Regions from separate parts of the Hydrogenophaga sp. L99 genome, predicted to be linked through region 1. Evidence: predicted binding sites of a transcription regulator. Region 1 holds the regulator's gene; each other region holds the start of a gene.
The links. Region 1 encodes sigma-54, which starts transcription at its own class of promoters, with help from an activator protein. Its sites were predicted from a motif close to TGGCANGNAANCTGCTTT; they were not measured.
Positions count from the first base shown of each region.

Region 1 (9,729 bases):
TTTGTCGGGCCCGTTGTCAAACAGATAGGTGCCGCGCGTGAGCCGGTCGGTGAGCGTCATGCTCATGGTTTCGCGGCCGGTGGCGGGGTCCAGGTCTTTCCAGAACGGGCGGTCCACCATCACAAAGGTTTTGCTCGACTGCATGTAGCGCGTGCGGTCCAGCGCCATCCACAGCTTCTGCGAGAAGAGCGATTCTTCGACCGCGATCTGCGTCGTCAGCAGCCAGCTCTGGCAGGTCACCAGCACGGCCGGGTATTCGCGCGCGGTGCCCCAGGTGTCGGTCACGGCGATTTGGCCGCTGGGCGCGCGGGCGATGGCCGTCACGCCCGGGCGCGTGGCGCCGCCGTGCAGGCTGGCGAGGCTGGTGCCCTGCGGCCAGTGCGTGATGTGCTCGGGCGCGTGGGCCCACAGGCCCAGCGGCACCTGCTGCACGCCGCCGGTGATGAGGTGCTGGTCTTCGTCGCAGCCGGTGAGCACCACGCGCAAGATTTCCAGCATGGTGTTGGGAAAGTCCGAGTCCCAGCCGCCGGTGCCAAAACCCACCTGGCCAAACACCTCGCGGTGGCGAAACGAAAGGGCCGAGAACGCTTCCGATTGCGCGATGAAGTCGTAAAACGTGCGGTCGTCCCACAGCGGCACCAGCCGGTCCCACAGGGCTTTCAGGCACGGTACATCGCGCTCGCGCAGCGCCCGCTGCAGATCGCCAAAGCCGAGCTCGGCCAGCGCGGCGCTCCAGGCCTCGGCTACCTCGTTAAACAGCGGCGGCAAATCGGCCAGCGAGCGGGCGTATTGCGTCTGGCCCTCCAGATCCACCACCGTGCTGCCGGCGGCGGTCGTGAGCGGGTTGGGGAATGGCTGGGTGGGCAGGCCGAGCAAATGCACGTAGTGGTAGAAGGCCGTGCCCGAGGCCGGAAAGCGCATGCCGCCCAGCTCAGCGATGACACCTTGCCCACCTTCAAACGGCTGCGAGCGCAGCCGCCCGCCCATGCGCGAGGCCTCATACACGACGGGCTTCAGGCCGAGTTTCATCAGCTCGTAGGCCGCCACCAGGCCGGCAATGCCTGCGCCCACAATGGCCACTTCGGTGCCGTGCGCGATGGCGGGCAGGGTGGCCAGGCCCTGAGGGTGCTTCAGCCAGTCGTCAAAGGCAAACGGGAAGTCCGGGCCGAAAACGGTGACCGGGGCGGTGCTGGGGCGGGTGGTGGTCATGGGATCACACCAATGAAGATAGGAGCCAAGCGGCGGTGCCCCACATCATGAGGGCCACGGCGCCGTCCAGCACGCGCCAGATGTGCAGCGAATTGAGCCGGCGACCCAGCCAGAACGCCGCCGTGCCCAGCACCACAAACCACACCAGCGAACCCGTGGCCGCGCCCAGGCCAAACGAGGTGCTGCCTTGCCCGTAGGCCAGCGAGGCGGTGCCGATCAGCACGGCGGTGTCGAGCCAGGCGTGCGGGTTGAGCCAGGAAAAAGCGAGCGCTGACAGGATGGCCTGGCGCTGGGTTACCGGCGCTGCGGCCAGTTGGGGTTTGCCGGTGTCGTCGTTCATCAGCGCCAGCGCCTGCGGCTTCAGAAAACGCTGAAACGCCTGCCAGCCGTACACGCCGAGAAACAGCACACCCGCGCCAATGAGCGCGCCCAGCAGCTTGTCGCTCAGGCCGCCCAGCTGCGCCAGGCCGAACACGCCCAGACCAATCAGCACCACGTCGGCCAGGGCACACACCGCCACCGTGAGCCACAGGTGCTGGCGCTGCAGGCCCATGCGCAGCACATGCGCGTTTTGCGGGCCAATCGCCATGATCAGCGAGATGCTGAGCACCATGCCGGCGGTGAAGGTGGGGAAGGTCAGGACCATGGAAATCTCCGGGAGCGGGGCTGTTGGGGGTCGAGTCGGGCTCGAATGACCGGCAGTGTGTTCCAGATTCCACTTAATTTAAATCTAGGTAAATTAAACTCTTATCACTCAATAAATATTTAACCAAAATATGCTGGATGCCCGCCAACTCGAAGCCCTGGCCGCCGTGGTGGAACACCGTGGCTTTGGCCCGGCCGCGCAGGCCTTGTCGCTCACGCTGGCGGCGGTGTCGCTGCGCATCAAGGCGCTGGAAGACGCCCTGGGCCAGCGCCTGCTGGTGCGCGGCAAGCAGGTGCGCGCCACCCCAGCCGGGCAGGCGCTGCTGGCCCATGTGAAGCAGGTGCGCCTGATGGAGGCCGACCTGCTGGGTGGCCTGCAGGGCAGCGAGGCGCGTGGCGGCGTGCGCTGGCAGAGCCTGAGCGTGGCGATCAACGCCGATTCGGTGGCCAGCTGGTTTTTGCCCGGCGTGGCTCCGGTGCTGCAGCGCCACCGCTTGTTGCTGGAAATCTTGATTGACGACCAGGACCACACGCACGATGCGCTGAAAAGCGGCGACGTGATTGGCTGCGTGACCACGCTGGCCGAGCCCATGCGCGGCTGCGTGGCCGAGCCGCTGGGCGTCATGCGCTACCGCTGCGTGGCTGCACCCGCCGTGGCCCAGCGCTGCCGCACGCCCGCTGGCGCGGTGTCGCCGCATAAGCTGCTGTCGCACCCGGCCATCATCTTCAACCGCAAAGACGCGCTGCAAGACGCTTTTTTGGCACAGCACTTTGGCTTGAAACAGCCCAATTACCCGCGCCACTTTGCCCCGGCGGTGGAGGCGTTTGAAACCGCCATTGAACTCGGCCTGGGCTGGGGCATGGTGCCCGAACAGCACCTGGCCAGCCGCCCCAGCCTGCAAGAGGTGCTGCCCGGCGCCACGGTGGACGTGGCGCTGTACTGGCAGCACTGGGCCCGCGAGGCCCCGTCGGCGCAGCGCCTGACGCAAGCGGTGAAGGCCGCCGCCGCCCAGCACCTGCGAGTGGATTGACCGTTCTGTGGCTGTCGCACGGCCGCGCCCTAAAATCGCCGCATGCTCAAGATCAAACAAGAACTGCTCACCGGCCTGGCCATCGAGCTGGAAAAACTGTCCCCCGGCGCGGGTGCCCGCGCCGCGTTCGAGTCGCCCAAGGTGGCCGCGCATGGCGACTTTGCCTGCACCGCCGCCATGCAACTGGCCAAGCCGCTCAAGCTGAACCCGCGCCAGCTGGGCGAAACCCTGCGCGCAGCGCTGCTGGTGTTGCCCGCCTACGAACGCTGGGTGGCCGACATCGACATCGCCGGCCCCGGCTTCCTGAACATCCGCCTGAAGCCTGAGGCCAAGCAGCAGATCGTGCATGAGGTGCTGCAGGCCGGCGAGCGCTTTGGCATGGCCCCACCCAACGGCCAGCGCCTGATGGTGGAGTTTGTGTCCGCCAATCCCACTGGCCCGCTGCACGTGGGCCACGGCCGCCAGGCTGCGCTGGGCGACGCCATTTGCAGCCTGTTTGAAACCCAGGGCTGGGACGTCTACCGCGAGTTTTATTACAACGACGCCGGCGTGCAGATTGGCACCCTGGCCAACAGCACCCAGCTGCGGGCCAAAGGCTTCAAGCCGGGCGACCCCGAGTGGCCCGAAGCCGCCTACAACGGCGACTACATCCAGGACATTGCCAACGATTACCTGGCCAAGAAGACGGTGCATTCCGACGACCGCGCATTCACCGCCAGCGGCGACGTGGACGCGCTCGACGACATCCGGCTGTTTGCTGTGGCCTACCTGCGCCACGAGCAGGACCTGGACCTGCAGGCCTTTGCGGTGAAGTTCGACAACTACTACCTGGAGTCCAGCCTGTACACCAGCGGCAAGGTGGACGCAGCCGTGCAAAAACTGCGCGACGCCGGCAAGACCTACGAGCACGACGGCGCGCTGTGGCTCAAGTCCACCGACTACGGCGACGACAAAGACCGTGTCATGCGCAAAGGCGACGGCAGCTACACCTACTTCGTGCCCGACGTGGCCTACCACATCAGCAAGTGGGAGCGCGGTTTCACCAAGGTGATCAACATCCAGGGCACCGACCACCACGGCACCATCGCCCGCGTGCGCGCCGGCCTGCAGGCGGCCAACGTGGGCATTCCCCAGGGCTACCCCGACTACGTGCTGCACACCATGGTGCGCGTGGTCAAAGGCGGTGAAGAGGTGAAGATCAGCAAGCGCGCCGGCAGCTACGTGACGCTGCGCGACCTGATCGAATGGACCAGCAAAGACGCCGTGCGCTTCTTCCTGCTCAGCCGCAAGCCCGACACCGAATACACGTTTGACGTGGACCTGGCGGTGCAGAAGAACAACGACAACCCGGTGTATTACGTGCAATACGCCCATGCGCGCATTTGTTCGGTGCTGGCGGCCTGGCAAGACAAGGACGGCGGCGACCCCGCCACGCTGAAAGACGTGAACCTGGCCGCCCTGCATAGCCCCCCCGCGCAGGCGCTCATGTTGCAGCTGGCCAAATACCCGGCCATGCTGGCGTCGGCCGCGCAGGACTTTGCGCCGCACGACGTCACGTTTTACCTGCGTGAGCTGGCCGCCTGCTACCACAGCTACTACGACGCCGAACGCATTTTGGTGGACGACGAAGCGGTGAAGCTGGCCCGCCTGGCGCTGGTGAAAGCCACCGCACAGGTGTTGCACAATGGGCTGGCGGTGCTGGGCGTGAGCGCCCCGCAAAAAATGTGAGCCTGGAATCCTTTATGAAACAACTCTCTTTGCCGGCCCGGCAGCAGCGCGGCGGCACCCTGGTGGGCTTTGTGGTGGGCCTGCTGGTGGGCCTGGGCGCGGCCCTGTCGGTGGCCATTTATGTGACCCGCGTGCCCGTCCCCTTTGTGGACCGTGGCGTGTCGCGCAAGCCCGCGCAGGACGTGGAAGAAGCCGAGCGCAACAGGGGCTGGAACCCGAACGCCGCGCTGGGCAGCAAGGATGCGTCGGCGGTGCCGCCGGTGCCCGCCAGCCCGGAGGGTGGCGCCATCGTGGTGCCGCCGGCCGATGGGCAGGCGCTGCCTGCGCCGGTGGCTCAGCCGGCCGCTCAAGCTCCGGTTCCGGCGAAGCCGGCACCCGCCGGCGATCCGCTGGGTGATCTGGTGCAGTCCCGCCTGGGGCAGCCCACGCCTGCACCGGCCACGACGGCTGCAGCCGCCGCACCCGGTGCCGATCCCTTTGCCTATTTTGTGCAGGCGGGCGCCTTCCGCACGTCCGACGACGCCGAGGCCCAGCGCGCCAAGCTGGCCATGCTCGGCATTGATGCCCAGGTGACCGAACGCGAGCAGTCTGGGCGCACCGTGTTCCGTGTTCGGGTCGGTCCGTTCAACCAGAAATCCCTGGCTGACGTGACGCGCGAGCAACTCGAAGTCAACGGCGTGGAAGCCGCTCTGGTGCGCGTTCAGCGTTGAAATCCGCCCAAGTGCGGTGCGGGCGCGGGAACTTTTCCCCAGTCCGCAGCCCCCAAATGACCCAACCAGGAGTTTGAATCCATGCAACGTCGCGAATTTTCCCGTTCCCTGCTGGCGGCCGGCGCCACCACCGCCCTGGGTGCCACGGCAGCCCTGACCCTTGTCCCCGCGCACGCCCAGCTCACGAGTCTGAAAGAAGGCGCTGATTTTGTCCGCCTGGGGCGCCCGGCCCCGGTCGACAGCCCGGCAGACAAGATTGAGGTGGTCGAGTTTTTTGCCTACACCTGCATCCATTGCTACAACTTTGAGCCCTTGCTCAACGACTGGATGAAGAAGACCCCCGCCCATGTGGTGGTGCGCCGCACGCCGGTGGCTTTCAACGACGCCTTTGTGCCCCTGCAGCGCCTGTACTACGCGCTGGAGGCCATGGGCCAGGTTGATGCGCTGCATGAAAAAGTGTTCCGCGCCATCCATGTGGACAAGCAGCGCCTGAACACGGCGGAAGCCATCACCGCCTGGGTGACCGCGCAAGGGGTGGATCGCGAGAAATTCACCGGTTTCTTCAATTCGTTTGCAGTGGCGGGCAAGGCGAAGCGCGCCACCCAGTTGCAGGACGCCTACCAGGTGGAAGGCACCCCATCACTGGGTGTGGGGGGCCGCTATTACGTCACGGGCCAAGGTCCGCGAACGCTGGTGGTGGCCAACGCGCTGATCGCCGACTTGCGAAAAGCCTGAGCCTGGCCGGACACTTGCCGCACACAAAGCCCGCTGCCCGCGGGCTTTGTGCGTTTTCGGGTGGGCGACGGGTCTGCCCCGCCGTGCGATGCCGTGCAGGCTCGGGCCGGCAAAGTCTCTCGTCCGCCAGCCGCAAACGCCGGCTCGCGCCGCTACAATGAATGCAAGTTTCGTGCCCTACATTGCCATGCCCACCTTCCACCTGTTTCGCTCCTCTCGACCGCTGGCCGCTGCGCTGGTGATCGGTCTGTTGTGTGTGGGTGCCGCCCATGCCGAACGGGCCGACCGCAACAAGCCCATGAACGCCGAGGCCGACGCGCTGCGTTACGACGACGCCAACCAGACCAGCGTGTTCACCGGCAATGTGGTGATCACCAAAGGCACCATCATCATCCGGGGGGGGCGTGTGGAGGTGCGTCAGGATGCCCAGGGCAACCAGTTTGGAACCGTGACCGGCAGCCCGGCTTTTTTCCGCCAGAAACGCGACGTGGCCAACGAGTTCATCGAGGGCGAGGCCCTGCGCATTGAATACGACAGCAAGTCCGAGACGGTGCGCTTTGTCGGCAGCGCCGTGCTGCGGCGTTACAAAGGTGCGCAGGTCAACGACGAAACATCCGGCAGCGTGATCACCTACAACAGCAGCAACGACATGTTTTCGGTGGACGGTGGGGTCGCCAACCGCACGCCAGGCAATCCGTCGGGGCGCGTGAGGGCCATGCTCACGCCCGTGCCCAAGGAAGACGCGCCGACGGCCCCCGCAGCCTCGCCCGTGCCGCTGCGTCCCAGCGGGCAGGTTGGCGAGGGCACGCGGTGACGGCGCCCGCCACGGCAATGGCGGCCCAACCCGACTCCCTCCTCTCCACCAGCCGCCTGGAAGTGCGCGGGCTGAAGAAGGCTTACGGCAGCCGCCTCGTGGTCAAGGACGTGTCGCTGGCCGTCGACAAGGGGGAGGTGGTGGGTTTGCTCGGCCCCAACGGAGCCGGCAAAACCACCTCGTTTTACATGATCGTGGGCCTGCTGCGCTCCGACGCGGGCCAGATTCTGCTGGATGGCCAGTCCATCGAGCGCCAGCCCATTCACCGGCGCGCCCGCCTGGGCCTGGGCTACCTGCCGCAAGAAGCGTCCATCTTTCGCAAGCTCTCGGTGGCCGACAACGTGCGCGCCGTGCTGGAACTGCAGCTGGACGACGCGGGAAAACCGCTCAAGCCCGCCGCCATTGAAGAGCGGCTGGATGCCTTGCTCAAAGACCTGCACGTGGACCACCTGCGCGATTCGCCCGCGCCCGCGCTCTCGGGCGGCGAGCGGCGCCGTGTAGAGATTGCCCGCGCCCTGGCGACCAACCCGCGTTTCATCTTGCTCGACGAGCCCTTTGCCGGCATCGACCCGATCGCCGTGATCGAGATCCAGCGCATCATCGGGTTCCTGAAATCGCGCGGCATCGGGGTGCTGATCACCGACCACAACGTGCGCGAAACCCTGGGCATTTGCGACCGTGCCTACATCATCAACGAGGGGCACGTGCTCACCAGCGGCACGCCCGCCGAGATCGTTGAAAACGCCGATGTGCGCCGGGTGTACCTCGGCGAACATTTCCGGATGTGATGAAACAAGCCCCCACGCTCCTCCGCTGCGCGGGTCGCTGCCCCCCAAGGGGGCTGGGCCTGCCTTGGGGCGGCCCGGCGGCTGACCCGGCCACTTCGCCCACGCCACGGTGGGCGAGTGAGGCGCCGCTATTCAGGGCACCCGCGGATCCGGCTTTGCCGGTCCCAGGGTGCGCCCCCCTGGGGGGGACGCGCGCAGCGCGGCGGGGGGGCGGCCTGTGAAACAAGGCCTGTCCCTCCGCGTCTCGCAGCACCTGGCGCTCACGCCGCAGTTGCAGCAGTCCATCCGTTTGCTGCAACTGTCCACCTTGGAAATGGCGCAGGAAGTCGAGCAGATGCTGGACGAAAACCCGTTTCTGGAGCGCACCGACGAGATCGCCGACCGCGAAGCGTTTGGCCTGGAGCAGACCGACGCACCGGTGAGCGCGGGTGAGCAGATCACCGACGCCACACAGGCTGGGGCCGAGGCGGTGGCGTCCGCGCCCGAATACGACGGCCTGGTGTCTGAGCGCGTGTCCTCCAGCGACAGCACCACCGACAGCGCGCAAAGCGATGAGCTGGAAGGCCGCCTGGACGGTGCCACCCCGGTGGAAGAAAGCTGGGAAGGCGACGGCACCGTGGAAATGGCGCCCGACGACAGCGAGTGGGGTGGTGACGCACCGCCCCGCAACAGCGGCTCGGGCGACGACGACGAAACCGCCACTGCGGCCGACCTGGCGCGCGTGCCCGTCAGCCTGCAAGACCACCTGCACGACCAGGCGCGCTGCCTGCGCCTGAGCGACGAAGACCGCGCCGCGCTCTATTTCCTGATCGAGTCGCTCAACGACGACGGTTACCTGGAAGACACGCTGGCCGACCTGGCCACCGCCTGGCTCAGCCTGTCCAACCCCGGTGTGCTGACGGCCGACCCGGAAACCGGGGAAGACCCGGAACAGCTGGAGGCCCGCGAAGCCCTCGAACAGCGCCTCACCATGGCCCTGCATTTGCTGCAGCACATGGAGCCGGCTGGCGTGGGCGCCCGCGACCTGGGCGAATGCCTGCGCCTGCAGATCGAGGAAATGCGCAACAGCCCTGAGGCCCGCGCTGCCCTGGCCATTTGCAAGCAGCCGCTGGAGCTCATGGCCAAGCGCGACGTGAAGCGCTTGTGTGCGTTGTGTGGCATTGACGACGAAACCGCCCGCGCCGCGCTGGGCCTTATCGCGCGGCTGGAGCCCAAGCCCGGCCGCCGTTTTGTCGACGTGGAGCGCAACGTGGTGGTGCCCGATGTGCTCGTGACCCGCGCTGGGCGGGGCTTCAAAGTGCAGCTCAACGCCGAGGTGATGCCGCGCCTGCGCGTGCACGACGTGTACGCCAACGCCATGCGCGGCAACCGCGGTGGGCGCGACGGTGGCGCCAGCGGCGAAGCCGGCCACGCCGCCATGCAGCAGCGCCTGCAAGAAGCGCGCTGGTTCATCAAAAACATCCAGCAGCGCTTTGACACCATCTTGCGTGTGAGCAGCGCCATTGTGGAGCGCCAGCGCAACTTCTTTATGCACGGCGAACTCGCCATGCGCCCGCTGGTGCTGCGCGAAATTGCCGACGAGCTGGGCCTGCACGAATCCACCATCAGCCGCGTGACCACCGCCAAATACATGGCCACGCCGTTTGGCACTTACGAACTCAAGTATTTCTTTGGCTCGTCGCTGGGCACCGAAACCGGTGGCAACGCGTCGAGCACTGCGGTGCGTGCGCTGCTCAAGCAGTTCATTGCGGCCGAAGAACCGGCCAAACCGCTGTCTGACAACCAGCTCTCCGACCTGCTCAAAGAGCAGGGCATCGAATGCGCGCGGCGCACCGTGGCCAAGTACCGCGAGGCGCTGCGCATTGCGCCCGCGAACCTGCGAAAGAGCTTGTAACCCCCCGCGCCGCTTCGCGTCACCGCCACCCCAGCGGCCCGTCCTGAGCTTGTCGAAGGGCGGTTCCGTGGGGCATGCTGGAAGGGGTCAACGCACCAGATGCTCTGTAGCCATTGCCGAAGTAACTTGTTATGAACCAACTCAAACTTTTTCTCCCTTGCGCCGCTGGCGTAGA
Region 1 covers NZ_CM178972.1:4,109,240-4,118,968, forward strand. Annotated here, with positions in the region: gene AC4QBL_RS19635 (flavin monoamine oxidase family protein) at 1-1,209, opposite strand, end outside; gene AC4QBL_RS19640 (LysE/ArgO family amino acid transporter) at 1,214-1,855, opposite strand; gene AC4QBL_RS19645 (HTH-type transcriptional regulator ArgP) at 1,986-2,885, shown strand; gene argS (arginine--tRNA ligase) at 2,928-4,613, shown strand; gene AC4QBL_RS19655 (SPOR domain-containing protein) at 4,628-5,323, shown strand; gene AC4QBL_RS19660 (thiol:disulfide interchange protein DsbA/DsbL) at 5,405-6,058, shown strand; gene lptA (lipopolysaccharide transport periplasmic protein LptA) at 6,216-6,872, shown strand; gene lptB (LPS export ABC transporter ATP-binding protein) at 6,890-7,660, shown strand; gene rpoN (RNA polymerase factor sigma-54) at 7,878-9,554, shown strand; gene AC4QBL_RS19680 (THUMP domain-containing class I SAM-dependent RNA methyltransferase) at 9,686-9,729, shown strand, end outside.

Region 2 (9,729 bases), 1.7 Mb from region 1:
CTGTATCAGGCGGATTCATGGGGTGGCGCGGTGGCTGCGGGGCTTCGACAGGCTCAGCCCGAACGGTAGGCGGGGTTCGGCCCAAACGGTAGGCGGGGTTCGGCCCAAACGGTGCGGTGGGCTCAGGGGACTGGCGCTTGCAGCGCGGCCAGTTCGTCGGGGGGGGCCACGGTCACGCCCACTTCCAGGGTGTGCTGGGCGCCGCCCTGGATGACGCCGCGCATGGGGGAGACGTCGGCGAAGTCGCGGCCGGTGGCAAGGGTGACGTAGTCTTCGCCGGGGCTGCCCCAGCCACAGCGGTTGTTGGTGGGGTCGAAGTCAAACCAGGCGCCGGCTGCGGTGCTTGGCCCGGTTGCCAGGCGGTCGCCGATGTCGGACGCTGGCTTGTCGTCAGCTGCTGCCTGGCGCGGCACGCGCTCTTGGAAGTCGGGTGGATACGGCACGTAGACCGATACCCAGGCGTGCGAGGCGTCGGCGCCGATGAGGCGGGGCTTGCCGGGGGGCGGCTGGGTGAGCAGGTAGCCGCTCACATACCGCGCGGGCAGGCCCAGGCTGCGCAGGCAGCCGAGCATGATGTGGGCGAAGTCTTGGCAGACGCCCTTGCCTTGTTCCAGCGCTTGCAGCGCGGGGGTGTTGACTTCGGTGCTGGCGGTCTCGTATTTCAGCTCGGTGTGGATGCGCTCCATGAGCGCGCGCGCAGCGGTCAGCATGGGCAAGCCGGGCTTGAATGCGGGGCGGGCGAAGGCGGCAAAAGCGTCGTCGCGCGGCACGTAGGGCGAGGCAAACAGGAATTCGCTGGCAGGGTCAAACGGGGCTTGGGCACGGTAGCGAAAGTGCTCGCGCACGGTTTCCCAGGTGAGCTTTTGCCAGGCGGCGCTGTGGGGCAGTTCGCCAGGCGCGGAAGTTTCCACTTCGCTGTCGGCTTCCACAATGAGCGTATCGTGGGGCGCCTGCAGCGAAAAAAAGTGGCGCAAGTTGCCAAACACGTCGGTGGCCTGGCTGCGGCTGGCGGGCTCGGGGTGCACGCGCAGGGTGTGCGACCGCACCTGCTGCCACGGTGTGACCACTGGCGACAGGTGCACCATGTGCTGCGCCATGTCGATGCTGCCCTGGTAGTGGTAGGTGGTGCGGTGAATGATGCGAAGCAACACGCTCAGGCTCCCAGGCTCTGGTTTTGCCGGTCCGCGTGGCTGAAGTGCAGTCGCGAAATCTCGTTGGACAGGTTGCCGGCCGCCTGTTCGCAGGCTTCCAGCAGGGCGACCAGGTCGCCCCAGGTGCGCTGGCCCTCGGGCGAGCGCTGCCAGTTGCTCAGGTCGGTGAGCACCCAGGTGTCGGGGTCGGGCAGGGCCAAGGCGAGTTCGGCGTCTTGCGGGGTGACGCTCTGGGCCAGCTTGGCCAGGCGCGAGCGCAGGGTTTGCACCACCCAGGCGAGCGAGCGGGGGTTGTCGCGGTCGAGCACCAGCAGGTCGATCAGGGCGACCATGTCGCGCCGCTGCTGGTACATGGCGTGGAAGGTGATGGTGCTGTCAAACAGCGCCACCACAGCCTCGAAGCCTTCGGCGTCGTGCAGGCAGTGGTGTTCCAGCCCGAGCATGAGCGCGCGCGACAGCGTGATCAGCCGTTCAATGTGGCGGCCCACGGAGAGCAGGCGCCAGCCGTCGTCGCGCACCATGCGGTCGGTTTGTGAGCCGGTGATGGCGGCCAGCAGTTCGCTGGCGTTTTGCAGCGCGCTCAGGGCTTCGGCGGTGGCGTATTCGGCGTCGGTGGACAGCGCGGCGCAGTCGCGGGCAAAGGCGGCTTCGGTGCGTTCGATGAGGTTCCAGTGTTCTTGCGACAGGCGTTCGCGCACCTGGGCTGCCGACGCTTTGAGCGCCCGCAGGTTGAAGCCCACGCTGAACGATTGCGCCGCCTGCGGGCTGCCCGCCGCTGGCGACAGCGCGGCGATGAGGCTGCGCGCAAACACGCGCGGCGACTGTGCGGCGCCGGGCACGTCGGGCAGCACCAGCGAGTGTTCGCGGGCGGTGGCCGACAGCCAGGCCATGAGCGCGGGGGAGCTGGGTTCTTCGCCGCTGAGCTGGTTCAGCACGATCTGCGTTAGCCGGATGCTGTTTTCGGTGCGTTCGGTGTAACGGCCGAGCCAAAACAGGTTTTCAGCGGCGCGGCTGGTGACCGGGCGTTTCTGGGTGGCAATGGTCAGGGTGCTGGGCGCTGACTGCAGCAGCGTGGTGCGGTCCACCGCGCCTTCGGTGAGCACCCAGCAGTCGGCGCTGCTGCCGCCGCGCTGCATGGCGGCAATGAGTTGGCCGCGCGGTGCCAGCCGCACCAGGCCGCCGGGTAGCACCCGCCAGCTTTGCGGGCCGTCGGCCAGGGCAAACACGCGCAGCATGGCCGAGCGCGGCGCAATGGACCCGACCCCAGGCGCTGCCTGGCCTGCTGATGGGGTGCCGTCGTTTTTGGTACGGTCCGGCCAACCACGGGGGCGCTCGTCGGCCCAGGTGGGCGTCTGGCTGAGTGGCAGCCAGGCCTGCACGGTGTAGTCCTCGGGGTGGCGCACCATGCGGCCCGACCATTCGTCGAGTTCGCGCGCGCTCAGGCTCTGGCCCATGGCGGTTTCCAGGCCCGAGCGCGGGTAGGTGGGCTTGATCACGCTGTTTTTCAACAGCGGCAGCACCTCGCGCAGGGCCGCGTCTTCGCCGCACCACCAGGTGGCCAGCGACGGCAGGGCCAGTTCTTCGCCCAGCAGGTGGCGGCTGATGGCGGGCAAGAAGCCCAGCAGGGCGCTGGATTCGAGGGGCGCCGAGCCCGGTGCGTTGGCCAGCAGCAGGTTGCCCGCGCGCAGCACCTGCAGCAGGCCGGGCACGCCCAGGGTGGAGTCTGAGCGCAGTTCCAGCGGGTCCAGCCACTCGTCGTCCAGCCGCTTGATGAGCGCGTGCACCGGCTCCAGGCCCTTCAGGGTCTTGAGGTACAGGCGCTGGTCGCGCACGGTGAGGTCGTTGCCTTCCACCAGCGTAAGGCCGAGGTAACGCGCCAGGTAGGCGTGCTCAAAATAGGTTTCGTTGTAGGGGCCGGGCGTGAGCAGGGCGATGCGGGCGTTGTCGCCCTCGGGCGCCATGGCCTTGATGCCGTCCATCAGCGCGCGGTAGCTGGCGGCCAGGCGCTGCACTTTCATGTCGGCAAACGCTTGTGGAAACTGGCGCGAAATGGCGATGCGGTTTTCAAGCAGATAGCCCAGCCCAGACGGCGCCTGGGTGCGCTGGCCCACCACCCACCAGCGGCCGTCGGGGCCGTGGGCCAGGTCAAACGCGACGATGTGCAGCCAGGTGCCGCCGGGCGGCTTCACGCCTTGCATGGCGCGCAAATAGCCGGGGTGGCCTTGCACCAGCGCGGCGGGCAGCATGGCGCGCTTGAGCAGCTCGCCTGGGCCGTACAGGTCGGCCATCATGGCGTTGAGCAGGCGGGCGCGCTGCAATACGCCGGTTTCTATATGAGCCCAGTCTTGCGGGCTGACGATGGTGGGGAACAGGTCGAGCGCCCAGGGGCGCTGCTGGCCGGTGGCGGCGTCGGCGTAGACGTTGTAGGTCACGCCGTTGTCGCGCACCTGGCGCTGCAGGTTGTCGGCGCGGCGGTTCAGGTCGGCAAAACCGTCAGCGCCTATGTGCTCGAAGAAACTGGCCCAGTGGGGGTCCAGCGCATCGTCACTGGCTGGCTTGCCGGGCCTGTGCTGGCGCAATTCGTCGCGGTGGCCGGCGTCTGCGGGAATGGACAGCGACAAAGCCCAGTCCCCGGGCTGGCCGGGGCTGGGCTCGTCAAACAGCGGGTCGGGGGCTTCTTTTGTCACGGGCTCCGAGTATGCCCGCTGGGGAGCGGGCGGCCCGTGCACCGATGGAGCTCCGGGGGCTTCCTTCACGAACTTCGGCGATCCGTGCTGATCAGGTGCGCAGGTCGAGCGTGCACGGGAACTCGCGGCTCGACGCCGCGGGCGTGACCACCATCTTGCCCGGCGTGTGGCCCATCTGGAAGAAACGCGACATGCGCCGGCTTTCGGCCTCGTAGGCGTTGATGGGGAAGGTGTCGTAATTGCGGCCACCCGGGTGCGCCACAAAGTACTGGCAGCCGCCCAGCGAGCGTTGCATCCAGGTGTCCACAATGTCAAACGTGAGCGGTGCGTGCGCAGGTATGGACGGGTGCAGCGCCGACGGCGGGCTCCAGGCCTTGTAGCGCACGCCGGCCACAAATTCGCCCACGGTGCCGGTGCTGTACAGGGGCAGGGCGCGGCCGTTGCAGGTGATCACATGGCGGCTGTCGTTCCAGCCGCTTACCCGTACTTCAATGCGCTCCAGCGACGAGTCGACATAGCGCACGGTGCCGCCCGGCGCGCCTTCTTCGCCCATCACATGCCAGGGCTCCAGGGCGCTGCGCAGGGTGAGTTCGATGCCGCGCGCGGCCACCTCGCCCACCAGCGGGAAGCGGAATTCAAAGTGCGGCTCAAACCAGGCCGGGTCGAACTTGTAGCCAAAGTCGGCCAGGTCGGTCAGCACGTCCTGGAAGTCCATGCGCACATAGGTGGGCAGCAGGTAGCGGTCGTGCAGCTCGGTGCCCCAGCGGGTGAGCTTGCCGTGCCACGGCTGTTGCCAGAAACGCGACACCAGCGCGCGCAACAGCAGCTGCTGCGCAATGCTCATGCGGGCGTGCGGCGGCATTTCAAACGCGCGCAGTTCCAGCAGGCCCAGGCGGCCGGTGGGTGCGTCGGGCGAATACAGCTTGTCAATACAAAATTCGCTGCGGTGGGTGTTGCCGGTCACATCGATCAGGATGTTGCGCAGCGTGCGGTCCACCAGCCACGGGGGCATGTCCTGCCCGTAGGTCTGGCGGTTTTTCTCGATCTGCGCCAGCGCAATTTCCAGTTCGTAGAGCTGGTCGTTGCGCGCCTCGTCCACCCGCGGCGCCTGGCTGGTGGGGCCAATGAACATGCCGCTGAACAAGTACGACAGCGAAGGGTGGTTGTGCCAGTAGGCCACCAGGCTGCCCAGCAGCTCGGGGCGGCGCAAAAACGGGGAGTCGGCCGGGGTGGCGCCGCCCATCACAAAGTGGTTGCCGCCACCGGTGCCGGTGTGGCGCCCATCAGTCATGAACTTTTCGGCGCACAGCCGGGTTTCGTGGGCCGCGCCGTACAAAAACTCGGTGTGGTCCACCAGCTCGCCCCAGTTGTGGGCGGGGTGGATGTTGACCTCGATCACGCCCGGGTCGGGCGTGACCTGCAGCGTTTTCAGGCGCGGGTCGCGCGGTGGCGGGTAGCCTTCCAGCACGATGGCCATGCCCAGCTTTTCGGCGGTGGCTTCCACGGCGGCGAGCAGGTCCAGGTAGTCTTCCAGCCGCTGCATGGGCGGCATGAACACATAGATGTGCTGGTTTTTGCCGCCGCCTACTTTTTCGGCCTTGGGGCCATTCGCGCGGTGCGGGTCGCGCGTTTCCACACACAAGGCGGTGCGGGTGAGCCAGGCGGCCGATTCGTTGCGCTGCGGAAACTTGGCCGAGAGCGGTTGCGCCGGTGCCGCGCCGGGGCCGGGCTGGCCGGGGCGCAGGCCGTCCGCGGCGGGGCCGGTGGCGTTGTAGTCCATGCCCTGCATGGCCACGGTGCCCCCTTCGGCAAAACCACCGCCCACCTGGTGGGGCGACACCTGGTGCTTCACGGTGGCGCCTTTGGGCAGCGGGTCGCGGGCGGTGTGCGGGTCTTGCTCGATGTGGTACGGGTAGTCGCCCGCCGACACCCAGGGCAGCGAGTCCAGCGGCAGGCGGTAGCCCATGGGGGAGTCGCCGGGCACCAGGTACATGCGCTCGTCGCGGAAGAACCACGGCCCGGTGGACCAGCGGGTGCCCGACACGCGGTGGTAGCCGCTCTTGCCGGTGTTGGACAGCGGGCCGTCGCCATCGGCCTGCAGCGGCAGCACAAAGCCCACCGTCGCGTCCAGCCCCTGGGTGAACACGCGGCGCAGGCGGGCGCGCTCCAGCTCGTCGTCCAGCTTGGCGTCAAACGGGTCCACGTTGACCGGCAGGCGGCGTTCGCGCCACAGGTAATACCAAGTGTCTTCATAACCCGGCGTGATGTATTGGGTGGACAAGCCGAGCTTGCGCGCCAGCGCCTGGGTGAAGCGGCGGGCGTCTTCGGCGTCAAAGCGGGCCTGGTCGCGTTCGTCGGCCAGCAGCGCCGGGTTGTTCCAGCAGGGTTCGCCGTCGGCCCGCCAGAACAGCGAAAGGGCCCAGCGTGGCAGCTGCTCGCCGGGGTACCACTTGCCCTGGCCCATGTGCACAAAGCCGCCCGCGCCGTAGCGCTCGCGCAGCCGGCCCAGCAGCTCGGTGGCGTAGCCGCGCTTGGTGGGGCCCAGGGCGTCGGTGTTCCATTCGGCGGCGTCGCGGTCGGCGGTGGCCACATAGGTGGGTTCGCCGCCCATGGTCAGGCGCACGTCGTGTTTTTCCAGGTCGGCGTCCACCGCTTCACCCAGTGCCAGCACGCCGGCCCATTGTTCTTCGGAGTAAGGCTTGGTCACGCGGGGTGACTCGTACACCCGCGTCACGCCCATGTGGTGGCTGAACTCCACCTCGCACTTGTCCATGGCGCCTTCCACCGGCGCCGCGCTGGACGGCTGCGGCGTGCAGGCCAGCGGAATGTGGCCTTCACCGGCCAGCAGGCCCGAGGTGGGGTCCAGGCCGATCCAGCCGGCGCCGGGTAAAAACACCTCGCACCAGGCGTGCAGGTCGGTGAAATCTTGTTCGGGGCCGTTGGGGCCGTCGACCGACTTCACGTCCGACTTGAGCTGAATGAGGTAGCCCGACACAAAGCGCGCCGCTAGGCCCATGTGGCGCAAGATTTGCACCATCAGCCAGCCGGTGTCGCGGCAGGAACCGCTGCCCAGCGTGAGCGTTTCTTCTGGCGTCTGCACGCCCGGCTCCATGCGGATGGTGTACGAAATATCGCGCTGCAGCATCTGGTTCACGTCCACCAGAAAGTCGATGGTGCGGCGCTCGGTGCGGTCCACCTTGGCCAGGTAGGCCTTCAGCAGGGGTGTGACCGGCGCCGTGGCCAGGTACGGCGCGAGCTCTTGCAGCTGGGCGGCGTCGTAGGCAAACGGAAACTTCTCGGCCTTGGGCTCCAGAAAGAAGTCAAACGGGTTGTGCACCGCCATTTCCACCACCAGGTCGATGGTGACCTTGAACTCGGTGGTCGGCTCGGGAAACACCAGGCGGGCCTGGTAGTTGGCGAACGGGTCTTGCTGCCAGTTGATGAAGTGGCCGGCCGGCTCGATGCGTTGGGAATAAGACAACACCTTGGTGCGGCTGTGTGGCGCAGGGCGCAGTCGCACCACCTGCGGACCGAGTTTGACCAGGCGGTCGTACCGATAATGGGTAATGTGGCTCAGGGCAACATGAATGGCCATGCTGGTGTCTTTCAACAGGGGATAAAAACAATGAATTCGCTGGCGCGCGCGTTGCCGTCGCGGCCCGTACCCATGCTAGCAAGTCTTGCGCCAGACGGCCATGGCTGCCGGCCTAGGAGCCTGCGCGGCAGAAGCGCATCGGCTGCAACGGATGGAGAAAAGTCCCACTTCGCCCCTGTTTTTCCGGCTGTGGCGACGGCCACAGTCCTCAAAAGCAGGGCCAAATTGGGCTCTTTTCCCACCCGTTTCGCTACGATGCCTTCTGCCGCGCAGGCTCCTAGCCCTGCGACCGCTCGCCGGCGGCTGCGCCGTGCGTTCTGTCTAAACAGACATTGCGTCGCTTGACCATGGCGCACCCTGGCCTGATTTTTTTGCTGGCCTGGGTGCTCGGGGTGGCATTGCAGTTGCAGCAAGCGGCCCTGTGGCCTTTGGGGGTGTATGCGGGTCTGCTGCTGGCGGGTGGGGTGCTGCTGTTGGGGTTTGCGCGGTTCGCGCGGCTCGGCCCGCCTGGCTTGTTGCTGGGCACGGTGTTGGCGGGTGTGCTGGCGGGCGCAGGGCTCACGGGCACGCGTGCGGCCCATTACGCTGCGCAGGCCATGCCCCACCACCTGCAGGGTCTGGACCTGGTGGTCACCGGGCGCGTGGCTTCGCTGCCGCGCCGCACCGAGCTGGGCGAGCGCTTCGACCTGGTGGTGGAAACCGCCACCCGCGCCGGACATCCGGTGGCTGTGCCCGGGCGCCTGCAGCTGAGCTGGTATGGCAGCGCAGCGGCGGTATTTGAAGAAGCCAGCGCCGGCGTCCGAAATACCCCTGGCCTGCGCGCCGGCGACCGCTGGCGCTTCACCGTGCGCCTGCGCAGCCCACACGGCAACGCCAACCCGCACGGCTTTGACCGCGAGCGCAACCTGTGGGAGCAAGGCATTGGCGCCACTGGCTATGTGCGCAACGGCCCGCGAGACCCCGCCCCTGAGCACCTGGGCCGCACCGCCTGGCACCCGCTGGACACGGCGCGCCAGTGGGTCGGCGCCCGCATTGAGGCGCAGGTGGACGAGCCCCGCAGCGCCGGCGTGTTGGCGGCGCTGGTGGTGGGTGACCAAAGTGCCATCGAGCGCGCCGACTGGGACCTGTTTCGCACCACCGGCGTGGCCCATTTGATGAGCATCTCCGGCTTGCACGTCACCATGTTTGCCTGGCTGGCCACCGCACTCATTGGGGCGCTGTGGCGGCGCCTGGCCCGGGTGCGGCCACAGGCTTTGCTGGCGGTGCCCACGCCGCTGGCAGCCAGTGTGGGCGGGGTGGTGCTGGCTACCGCCTACGCGCTGTTTTCGGGCTGGGGCGTGCCGTCGCAGCGCACCGTGATCATGCTGGCCGTGGTGGTGGGGCTGCGCTTGTCGGTGCGGCGCTGGCCATGGCCGGTGGTGTGGCTGCTGGCCATGGTGGCGGTGCTGTTGCTGGACCCCTGGGCCTTGCTGCAGCCGGGCTTCTGGCTGAGCTTTGTGGCGGTGGGCATTTTGTTTGCCACCGACCCGGGGCAGCGCCTGGCCCGCCTGGCCCAGGCCGAGCTGGAACCGCGCGCCCGGCGTTCCCTGCGTGCCGCCGCCGGGCTGCTGCGCGAGCAGTCGGTGGTCACGGTGGCGCTCGCGCCGTTGTCGCTGCTGTTGTTTGGCCAGTTTTCGGTGGTGGGCTTGCTGGCCAACCTGCTGGCTATTCCGTGGGTCACGCTGGTCGTCACGCCGCTGGCCATGCTGGGTGTGGCCGTGCCGGTGCTGTGGGAGGCCGCCGCGCTGGCGGTGCAGGCGCAAGCCGCGGTGTTGCAGTGGCTGGCCCAGTGGCCCTGGGCTGCCATTCACCGGGCCATACCGCCGGCGCCGCTGGCGCTGGCCGGGGTGCTGGGCGGTGTGTTGCTGGTGCTGCGCCTGCCCTGGGCGGTGCGCGGTGCCGGGCTGCTGCTGGTGTGGCCTGTGCTGCTGTGGGCGCCACCGCGCCCCGCGGTGGGGCAGTTTGAGCTGCTCGCGGTGGACGTGGGGCAGGGCAGCGCCGTGTTGGTGCGCACCGCCCGCCACACCCTGCTGTACGACGCGGGGCCGCGCTACAGCCCTGAGAGCGACGCTGGGCAGCGCGTGATTGTGCCGCTGCTGCGCGCCTTGGGCGAGGCGCCCCACACCGTCGTGGTGAGCCACCGCGACAGCGACCACGCCGGCGGCATGGCGGCGGTGCGCAGCGCCTGGCCTCAGGCGCGGTGGCTGTCGTCTTTTGACGCCGAGCCCGCGCAGCGCTGCGTGGCCGGCCAGCGCTG
Region 2 covers NZ_CM178972.1:2,402,774-2,412,502, reverse strand. Annotated here, with positions in the region: gene AC4QBL_RS11505 (transglutaminase family protein) at 123-1,151, opposite strand; gene AC4QBL_RS11500 (circularly permuted type 2 ATP-grasp protein) at 1,154-3,838, opposite strand; gene AC4QBL_RS11495 (transglutaminase family protein) at 3,930-7,433, opposite strand; gene AC4QBL_RS11490 (DNA internalization-related competence protein ComEC/Rec2) at 7,781-9,729, shown strand, end outside.
Region 2: a site for sigma-54 is predicted at 7,509-7,526, ahead of AC4QBL_RS11495 (transglutaminase family protein). Genes of this name have one in related genera too.

Region 3 (9,729 bases), 950 kb from region 1:
AAACCCTTGGCCAGCTTGTTGAAGACGTAGTAGTCCTCGGTCAGCAACTGGCCACTGATGTAAAAGCCCACGGCGTCGGGACCGTGGTTGGCGATGGTGGTCGCAAAGCGGTTGGCGGCCAGGTCCAGCGCGGCGTCCCAGCCCAGCGGTGTGGGAGGCGCTTTGCGCGTGAGCCGCTGCATCGGTTGCAACAGCCTGGTCTGCCGGGTCACGGCGGGCGTGGCCGTGAGGTGCAGCGTGGTGCCCTTGGTGCAGAGCTTGCCGAAATTGGCCGGGTGGTCCGGGTCGCCGCGCACACCGGTGATCTGGTGGCCTTCGGTTTCGATGAGCACGCCACAGCCAACGCCGCAATACGGGCAGGTGGAGCGTGTGATGGCTTTGACCCCCTCTCCCCCTGGGAGAGGGTGGGGGTGAGGGCCGCTTCCGGCGTGCGATACCATGGGGACAGCCTTCACCCTAGCCCTCTCCCAGGGGGAGAGGGGACAAGACACGGCGCAAGGGGCCGGCGACGGGGCGCACCAGATCGGTGGCCTGGGTGGCCAGCTCGCTGGCGTCCAGAAACACCTGGCCGTCCTCTACCTTCACGCTGAACTTGGGCGTGCAGCCTTCGTCCGGCGCGGCGGCCTGGCCGGTGCACAGGCCAATGGTCCAGTTGTGCAGCGGGCAAGCCACGCTGGTGCCAAACACGATGCCTTGCGACAGCGGGCCGCCCTTGTGCGGGCAGCGGTCGAGCAGTGCGAAGACTTCGTTCTGGTCGTTGCGGAACACGGCCACGTCCAGGCCCTGTTCGCGCGCGACGCGGCGCGAGCCGAGCACGGGGATGTCTTCCACGCGGCAGATGTATGTCCAGGGGTTGTGGCTCATGCGGCGCTCCCTTCGGTGGTGGCCTGAACGGCTTTGATGGGAATGAACTGGCGCGTGTCTACCGCCGCTTCCTGGAAGTCAAACCACGGATCGGGTTCGCCGTCCAGCGCAAACTGCAGGCGCTCCCAAAGCGCCTTGCGGCCTTCGGCGTCGTCCAAAATTTTCTTTTTCACGTAGTCCAGGCCCACGCGGTTGATGTAATGCACCGTGCGCTCCAGGTACCAGCCCTCGGTGCGGTACAGCTCCATGAAGGCGCCGGTGTACTCCATCACTTCTTCGGCGGTCTTGAGCTTGGCAAAGAAGTGGGCCACCTCCGTTTTGATGCCGCCATTGCCGCCCACGTACATTTCCCAGCCACTGTCCACGCCGATGATGCCCACGTCCTTGATACCGCTCTCGGCGCAGTTGCGCGGGCAACCGCTCACCGCAAACTTCACCTTGTGCGGCGCGTACATGCGCCACATCGCGCGCTCCAGGTCTTTGCCCATCTGGGTGCTGTCTTGCGTGCCCATGCGGCACCACTCGCTGCCCACGCAGGTCTTCACCGTGCGCAGTGCTTTGGCGTAGGCGTGGCCGCTGGGCATGCCAATGTCTTTCCACACCGCCTGCAAGTCTTCTTTTTTCACGCCCAGCAAGTCAATACGCTGGCCACCCGTCACCTTCACCGTCGGGATGTTGTACTTGTCCACCGCGTCGGCGATGCGGCGCAGCTCGTCGGCCGTGGTCTCGCCGCCCCACATGCGCGGGATCACGCTGTAGGTGCCGTCTTTCTGGATGTTGGCGTGCGAGCGCTCGTTGATGTAGCGGCTCTGCGGGTCGTCTTTGGCTTCCTTGGGCCAGGTGCTGATCAGGTAGTAGTTGACGGCCGGGCGGCAGCTGGCGCAGCCGTTGGGCGTCTTCCAGCCCAGGTGCGAAAACACCTGTGCCGTGGTCAGCAGCTTGCTGCCGTTGGCCAGTGGCGTGCGAATGGCTTCGCGCACCGCTTCGTGGCCGTGTTCGGTGCAACCGCACATGGCCTTGAGCTTGGGCGTGGCCGAATAGTCACCGCCGGCGGTGAACATCAAAATTTGTTCGACCAGGCCGGTGCACGAGCCGCACGACGCGCTGGCCTTGGTGTTTTTGCGCACATCTTCCAGCGTGAACAGCCCTTTGTCTTTGATGGCCTTGCAGATCGCGCCCTTGGTCACGCCGTTGCAGCCGCACACCTCGTCCGTGTCGGCCATGGCAGCGGCCTTGCTGTGGCCCTGGTGCCCGGTGTCGCCGATGTTCGACTCGCCAAACATCAGCTTGTCGCGGATGTCGCTGACCTTGCGGCCTTCGCGCAGCAGCTTGAAGTACCAGCTGCCGTCCACCGTGTCGCCGTACAGGCAGGCGCCCACCAGCTTGTCGTCCTGAATCACCAGCTTTTTGTAAACCCCGCTGGCCGGGTCGCTCATCACGATTTCTTCGGTGTTGTCGCCGCCCATGAAGTTGCCAGCGGAAAACAGGTCAATGCCTGTGACCTTGAGCTTGGTGGACGTGAGCGAACCGGTGTAGCGGCCAATGCCGAACTCGGCCAGGTGTGTGGCCAGCACCTTGCCCTGCTCAAACAGCGGTGCCACCAGGCCGTAGGCAATGCCGCGGTGCGCCGCGCATTCGCCCACCGCGTAAATGCGCGGATCGGTCACGGTTTGCAGCGTGTCGCTGACCACAATGCCCTTGTTCACATGCAGCCGCATGCTTTCGGCCAGCGCCGTGTTGGGGCGAATGCCCACCGCCATCACCACCAGGTCGGCGGCCACTTCGGTGCCGTCCTTGAACTTCACGGATTTGACGCGACCGTTCTCGCCGCCCACCAGTTCTTGCGTTTGCGCACCCATCAAAAACCGCATGCCGCGCTCTTCCAGCGAACCCTGCAATAGCTTGCCCGACACATCGTCCAGCTGGCGTTCCATGAGCCACGGGCCCACATGCACCACGCTCACGCTCATGCCGCGCTTCATCAGGCCGTTGGCCGCCTCCAGGCCCAGCAGGCCGCCGCCAATCACCACCGCGTGCTTGTAGGTGGTGGCCGCGTCGATCATGGCCTGGGTGTCGGCAATGTCGCGGTATGCCAGCACGCCGCCCAAGTCTTTGCCCGGTATGGGCAGCATGAACGGGTTGGAGCCGGTGGCCATGATCAGGCGGTCGTAGCCGGCACTCACCGCCTCACCGGCCGGGCCCACACCGTGCACCACGCGCTTGACGCGGTCCACCTCGGTCACCTTGCAACCCGCGTGCAGGGTCACGCTGTTGTCGGTGTACCAGGACCAGTCGTTGAGCACGATCTCGTCCAGGGTCTGCTCACCGGCCAGTACGGGACTGAGCAGGATGCGGTTGTAGTTGGGGTGCGGCTCGGCGCCAAACACCGTGATGTCGTAGAGGTCGGGCGCGATCTTCAGCAGCTCTTCCAGAGTGCGCACGCCGGCCATGCCGTTGCCCACCATCACCAGCTTCAGTTTCGCTTTGGGGTTCACTCGCATGTCCATGGGGTTCTCCTCAAGCCACTTTTTCCACATGCGCCTGGCGCGTGTAGAGGAAGTCAATGACCGCTTTTCTGTGCTGCAGATACTGCGGGTCGTCGGCCAGGGCCACACGGCTGCGCGGACGCGGCAGGTCCACGCTCAACACCTCGCCAATGGTGGCGGCGGGGCCGTTGGTCATCATCACGATCTTGTCGCTGAGCAGCACCGCTTCGTCCACGTCGTGGGTCACCATCACCACCGTGCTGTGCGTGCGTGCCACGATGTCCAGCAACTCGTCTTGCAGCTTGGCGCGGGTGAGGGCGTCGAGCGCGCCAAAGGGTTCGTCCATGAGCAGCACCTTGGGTTCCATGGAAAGGGCGCGGGCAATGCCCACGCGTTGCTTCATGCCGCCCGAGATTTCGCCAGGGCGTTTCTGGGCGGCGGGCATCAGGCCCACCAGGGCCAGCGCGGCCTCGGTGCGCGTCTTCAGCTGGGCTTTGTTTTCGGTGGCGGCAAACACGCGCTCCACGGCCAGGTACACGTTTTCGAAACACGTGAGCCAGGGCAGCAGCGAATGGTTCTGGAACACCACCGCGCGCTCGGGGCCGGGGCCGGCGATCTCGCGGTCGGCGCACAGCAGCACGCCCTGGGTGGGGGTGGTCAGCCCGGCAATCAGGTTGAGCAAGGTGGACTTGCCGCAGCCCGAGTGCCCAATGAGCGCCACGAACTCACCCTTGGCCACCGACAGGTTGATGTCGCGCAGGGCGGGGAAGCTGCCCTTCTTGGTCTTGAAGGTCTGTTCGACGTGCTGGATGTCGATGTAGCGGTTCTCTTGCATGTGAATCTCCAAACCGTTCGCCCTGAGCCTGTCGAAGGGCAGCGAACGCAAGCGATGTGTGAGGGCTTCGACAAGCTCAGCCCGAACGGGATTGCGTGGTCCGATCGTCCTGAGCCTGTCGAAGGGCAAGCCCAGCCCGAACGGACCCCTCAGCTCTTCACTTCTTCAAACGTGAACAGGGTGGCGATCTTGATGAGCGCGAATTCGAGCAGCAGGCCCACGATGCCGATGACGAAAATCGCGATGATGATGCTGGACACATTGAGGTTGTTCCACTCGTCCCAGACCCAGAAGCCAATGCCCACGCCGCCGGTCAGCATTTCGGCCGCCACGATCACCAGCCAGGCCGTGCCCACCGCCAGGCGCACGCCGGTCAGCAGGTAGGGCAGCACGGCGGGGAACAGGATCTTGGTGAAGATCTTCCACTCGCTCAGGTTGAGCACGCGCGCCACGTTCATGTAGTCCTGCGGGACGCGCTGCACGCCCACCGCGGTGTTGATGATCATGGGCCAGATGGAGCAGATGAAGATGGTCCAGATGGCGGCCGGGTCGGCACCCTTGAACACCAGCAGGCCAATGGGCAGCCAGGCCAGCGGCGACACCGGGCGCAGCAGACTGATGAGCGGGTTGAACATGCGGCTCAGGAACTCGAAGCGGCCGATGGCAAAGCCGGCGGGTATGCCGACCGCTGCCGCCAGACCGAAGCCGATGGCCACGCGCTGCAGCGAGGCCAACACGTTCCAGCCCACGCCCTGATCGTTCGGACCGTTGCTGTAGAACGGGTCGGAAAACACCTGCACCGCCTGGGTCCAGGTTTCCAAAGGCTTCGGAATACCGCTGTTGCCCGTGCTGGCGATCAGTTGCCACAGCAACACCAGGCAGGCCAGTCCCATCACCGGTGGCAGCACCGCCATCCAAAGGCCCCGAAAGTCGCGTGCGGTTTTGCGGGGGGTGGGTGCGGGGGTGCTGGTCATGGCTTTGACGGAGGCAGAAGCGTTGGAGTCGGCGGCCGGTGCAAGCGGCGCCTCCAGCGGAGAGTGAAAAACAGCGGCAACCATGGTGGATGTCCTTTCAGTGCAACGAGCGAAATGCTTTCAACCCAGATCGCCGCGGAACCGGCTTTGCCGGGCCGCCAGCGATGCCCCCCTGAGGGGGCGTGCGAAGTGCAGAGGGTGTGGGTCAGGCCTTGATGGCGAACCCATCGGCGTACTTCGCGGGGTCTTTGCCGTCCCACACCACACCGTCCATCAGCTTGCTGCTGCGCATCGGGTCCTTGGGCACGCTGATGCCCATGGCGCTGGCGACCGACTTGTACAGATCGATCTGGTTGATCTGCTTGGCGATGCCGAGGTAGTCGGGGTGGCTCTTGATTAGGCCCCAGCGCTTGTGCTGCGTGAGGAACCACATGCCGTCGGACAGGTAGGGGAAGTTGACCTTGCCGTCGTTGAAGAACTTCATGTGGTTCGGGTCGTCCCAGGTCTTGCCCATGCCGTTCTGGTAACGGCCCAGGATGCGCTGGTTGATCGCGTCCACACCGGTGTTGATGTACGACTTCTGAGCCACGGTCTCAGCCATCTTCATCTTGTTCTGCAGGCCGGCGTCGATCCAGCGGCTGGCTTCGAGCACGGCCATCATCACGGCGCGCGTGGTGTTGGGGTACTTCTTGGTGAACTCGGCCGTGGTGCCCAGCACCTTCTCGGGGTGGTCGCGCCAGATGTCCTGTGTGGTGTTGGCGGTCACGCCCACGCCGTCCATGATGGCGCGGTGGTTCCAGGGCTCACCGACGCAGAAGCCGTCCATGTTGCCGATGCGCATGTTGGCCACCATCTGCGGCGGCGGCACCGTGATCAGGCGCGCGCCCGAGAGTGGGTTGATGCCGGCGGCGGCCAGCCAGTAGTGCATCCACATGGCGTGCGTGCCGGTGGGGAAGGTGCCGGCGAAGGTGTAGTCGCGCTTGTTGGCGGCCATGTATTTGGCCAGCGACGCGCCGTCTACCGCGCCCTTGTCGGCCAGTGCTTTCGAGAGCGTGATGGCCTGGCCGTTGTTGTTCAGGCTCATGAGCACGGCCATGTCTTTCTTGGGGCCGGCGGTGCCCATGTGCACGCCGTAGACCAGGCCGTACAGCACGTGGGCAAAGTCAAGCTCGCCATTGACCAGTTTGTCGCGCACACCGGCCCAGCTGGCTTCCTTGCTCGGCACGATCTTCACGCCGTACTTCTTGTCAAAGCCCAGCACCGAAGCCATCACCACGCTGGCGCAATCGGTCAGCGGGATGAAGCCGATCTTGACTTCAGCCTTCTCGGGTGCATCGGATCCTGCAGCCCAGACGCCGCTGTGGCCCAGGGTGGAGAAGAAGGTGGCCGTGGCAGCCCCCTTTTTCATGAAGTCGCGGCGCGAGGCAGCGTCGGTCTTGCGGGTTGCGCTGTCTGCGGCTGGTGTGGTGGTGTGTGCGCTCATGTCCAACTCCTTGCTGATGAAAAAACGGTGACCCAAACAAAACGGCGCCCATCGCCTGACCCGCGGTGAGCGAGTCGGTGATGGACGCCGTTGTCCAGTGTCTGGGGAGACTTCGGGGTTCACGCCGCCGTTGGCGCAAACTCCTTCGCTTGGTTTAAAGCAGGGACCATGCCAGGCCAAGGGTTAACGCGGGGGTTCCGTTTCAAAGCCTTGATTTCATTGAAAAAAGACAACCAGCAGGTCGCGCGATGTTTCGCGCAGCAGCATGTTGACAGCGGCTTTTTGCACATTGAGGGAGCCTCTTTTTGGTGCATGGTGCGCGGCAGGCACGGTCTTTGTGCACTGCAGCAATACCTCTGCACGCAGGCGGTTTCAGCGGCGCCGCTCCGGCAACACCTCGGCCATGGCCAGCACCGCTTCGGCTACTTCAATCAGCCGCCGGTTCTGGTTCATGGCCATCTGGCGCATGGTTTTGTGCGCCTCCTCTTCGCTCAGCTGGCGGTGCGCCATCAGCAGACCCTTGGCGCGCTCCACCAGCTTGCGTTCGTTCAGGCTGGCGCGCACGGTGTCGAGCTCGTCGCCCATGCTTTGCAGGCGCCGGGCCTGCTCTTGCACCAGCTCCAGAATCGATCGTTCCAGGTGCAGCCCATAGCCTTGCGGCGGCGCGAGGCCGGCGGCCCCCGCGTTGTTGCTCAGGCCCACGGTGCTCCCCGCTGGTTGCGTGTCTTTGAAGAACGACAGCGCGTCCGATTCGCGGGGCGCTGAGGCGCTCAGGGCCGTGAAGTTTTCCAGGTCGCGGTGGGCTGCGCCAATCTTGTCTTTGCACACATGCAACAGCTCTTGGGCCAGCTGGTCTTCCACCAGCTTCATGCGGTCCATGCGCTGGCTGCAGCAGTCAAACCAGGCCTGGCTCTGTTTTGCGTCCAGCGCTGCGCCATGTGTTGCTGTGCACAACACGCGTCGCATGCGCTCCAGCTCCGCCAGCGTGGCGCTGGGCTGGTTTTGTGTCCACAACGCACCCAGCGCGGTGCTGGAAAAATCGGTGAACACCTGCAGGCAGCGCTCTTGCGAGTCGATCAGGTGCAGCAATCGCTGCTGCTCGCTGGTTTCAGCCCGCCCGCTGGCATACAGCGCCGAGCCGGCTGCGCGCTCTTGCCCGGCAAATTCCTTGCCCTGCATGAAGTTGAAGCGGGCCACCAGCAGGCGGGAAATCTCCGGGTCCGTTGCGCTGTCGGCCGCTTCAAACACCACCGCCAGCAGCCCGGCAATCAGCCGCACATAGGCTTCGGTGGCTTGGCGGGCCGCCCAGGCCTGGCTTTCAATCTGTGCCCGCAGGCCGGGCAGGGCGTCCAGCCCGTGCAGCACATAGGCGATGCGGCTGAACAGCCGCGCGCCATTGCCCACCGAGGCTGATTCGGTGTCCAGGCTGTCAAAGCAGGCGCGCAGGTCGCTTTCAAGGCCCTGGCATTCGCCGATCTGCACCTGGCGCTCGGGCGCAAACCGGGCGCCGTTCGAGCCCAGGTACAGGTTGGACAGCCCGCGCTCGCGCTGCAGCCCGTGCACCAGCCGCCCGGTCACGTTCACCAGCGCGCTGGTGAGCGCCAGCGCCTGCAGCTCAGCGATTTCGCAGCGTTTGGCTGCGACGAGAAAATTCAAACCAGATTTCATGAAGTGCAAGGGATGTTGGGGACGCTGTATGCAACAAACATGCCGCCTTGGGTGGGGCGGTGAGGGCGGGTACCCACCTGCGACGGTGCCGCCCCGTACACTCCGGGCATGCTGATTTTGGGAATCGAATCGTCTTGTGACGAAACCGGCGTGGCCCTGGTGGACGCCAGCGGCACCGGCACGCCCCGGCTGCTGGGCCATGCCCTGCACAGCCAGATTGACATGCACCAGGCCTATGGCGGCGTGGTGCCCGAACTGGCCAGCCGCGACCACATACGGCGCGTGCTGCCTTTGACCGACGCCGTGTTGACCCAGGCCGGGCTGCCGCTGGCGGCGGTGGACGCGGTGGGCTACACCCGCGGGCCGGGCCTGGCGGGCGCTTTGCTGGTGGGTTCGGGCGTGGCCTGCGCGCTGGGCTTTGCCCTGGGCAAGCCGGTGCTGGGCGTGCACCACTTGGAAGGGCATTTGTTGTCGCCGTTTCTCAGCGCCGACCCGCCTGAGTTTCCGTTTGTGGCGCTGCTGGTGTCGGGCGGCCACACCCAGCTGATGCGGGTGGACGGCGTGGGGCGCTACGAACTGTTGGGCGAAACCATCGACGATGCCGCCGGCGAGGCGTTCGACAAGTCGGCCAAGCTGCTCGGCCTGGGTTACCCCGGCGGGCCTGCGCTGTCCAAGCTGGCCGAGCAGGGCGATGCGCTGGCCTACAAGCTGCCGCGCCCGCTGCTGCACAGCGGCGACCTCGACTTTTCGTTTGCCGGTCTGAAAACGGCGGTGTTGACCCAGGTGAAGCGGCTGGCCCACGCCAGCATGGACGGCCCGGCTACCACGCACCTGGCCGACCCGCTGAGCCTGCAGCAAAAGGCCGACGTGGCCGCCTGCGTGCAGGCCGCCATTGTGGAGGTGCTGGTCAAAAAGTCGCTGGCCGCGGTCAAGCTGACCGGCCTGCGCCGCCTGGTCGTGGCGGGCGGTGTGGGCGCCAACGCGCTGCTGCGTGAGCAGCTCAATGCCGCTTGCGCCAAGAGCGGTCTGCGCGTGCACTACCCCGAGCTGCATCTGTGCACCGACAACGGCGCCATGATCGCCCTGGCCGCTGGCCTGCGGGCCCAGGCCGGTCTGGCCTTCACCGGTGACGAGCCGTTTGCCGCCAGCGGCTACCGCTTTGACGTGCGGCCCCGGTGGCCGTTGGCCGAGCTGGCACAAGCCAGCGCCTGATCGGCCTGGCACCCGATTTGCAAGGCTTCGGGCGGCTCATTTCGGCCATGAGCGGCTGACCATCGGCCTGCAAAAATCGGTGGCTGGGCAAAGTTAATTATGAATTACACTGCGCCACCCCGACCCAGCGCGTCACGGGTCTCGCTCCCATTGGGGCGGCTGGACCCCGCCTGGGAACTGTGCCGGCCACCCGCCAGCCCACCTTCA
Region 3 covers NZ_CM178972.1:879,498-889,226, forward strand. Annotated here, with positions in the region: gene AC4QBL_RS04255 (nitrate reductase) at 1-440, opposite strand, end outside; gene nirD (nitrite reductase small subunit NirD) at 457-864, opposite strand; gene nirB (nitrite reductase large subunit NirB) at 861-3,371, opposite strand; gene AC4QBL_RS04270 (ABC transporter ATP-binding protein) at 3,382-4,185, opposite strand; gene ntrB (nitrate ABC transporter permease) at 4,335-5,243, opposite strand; gene AC4QBL_RS04280 (CmpA/NrtA family ABC transporter substrate-binding protein) at 5,365-6,567, opposite strand; gene AC4QBL_RS04285 (nitrate- and nitrite sensing domain-containing protein) at 7,015-8,310, opposite strand; gene tsaD (tRNA (adenosine(37)-N6)-threonylcarbamoyltransferase complex transferase subunit TsaD) at 8,419-9,522, shown strand.
Region 3: a site for sigma-54 is predicted at 6,799-6,816, ahead of AC4QBL_RS04280 (CmpA/NrtA family ABC transporter substrate-binding protein). Genes of this name have one in related genera too.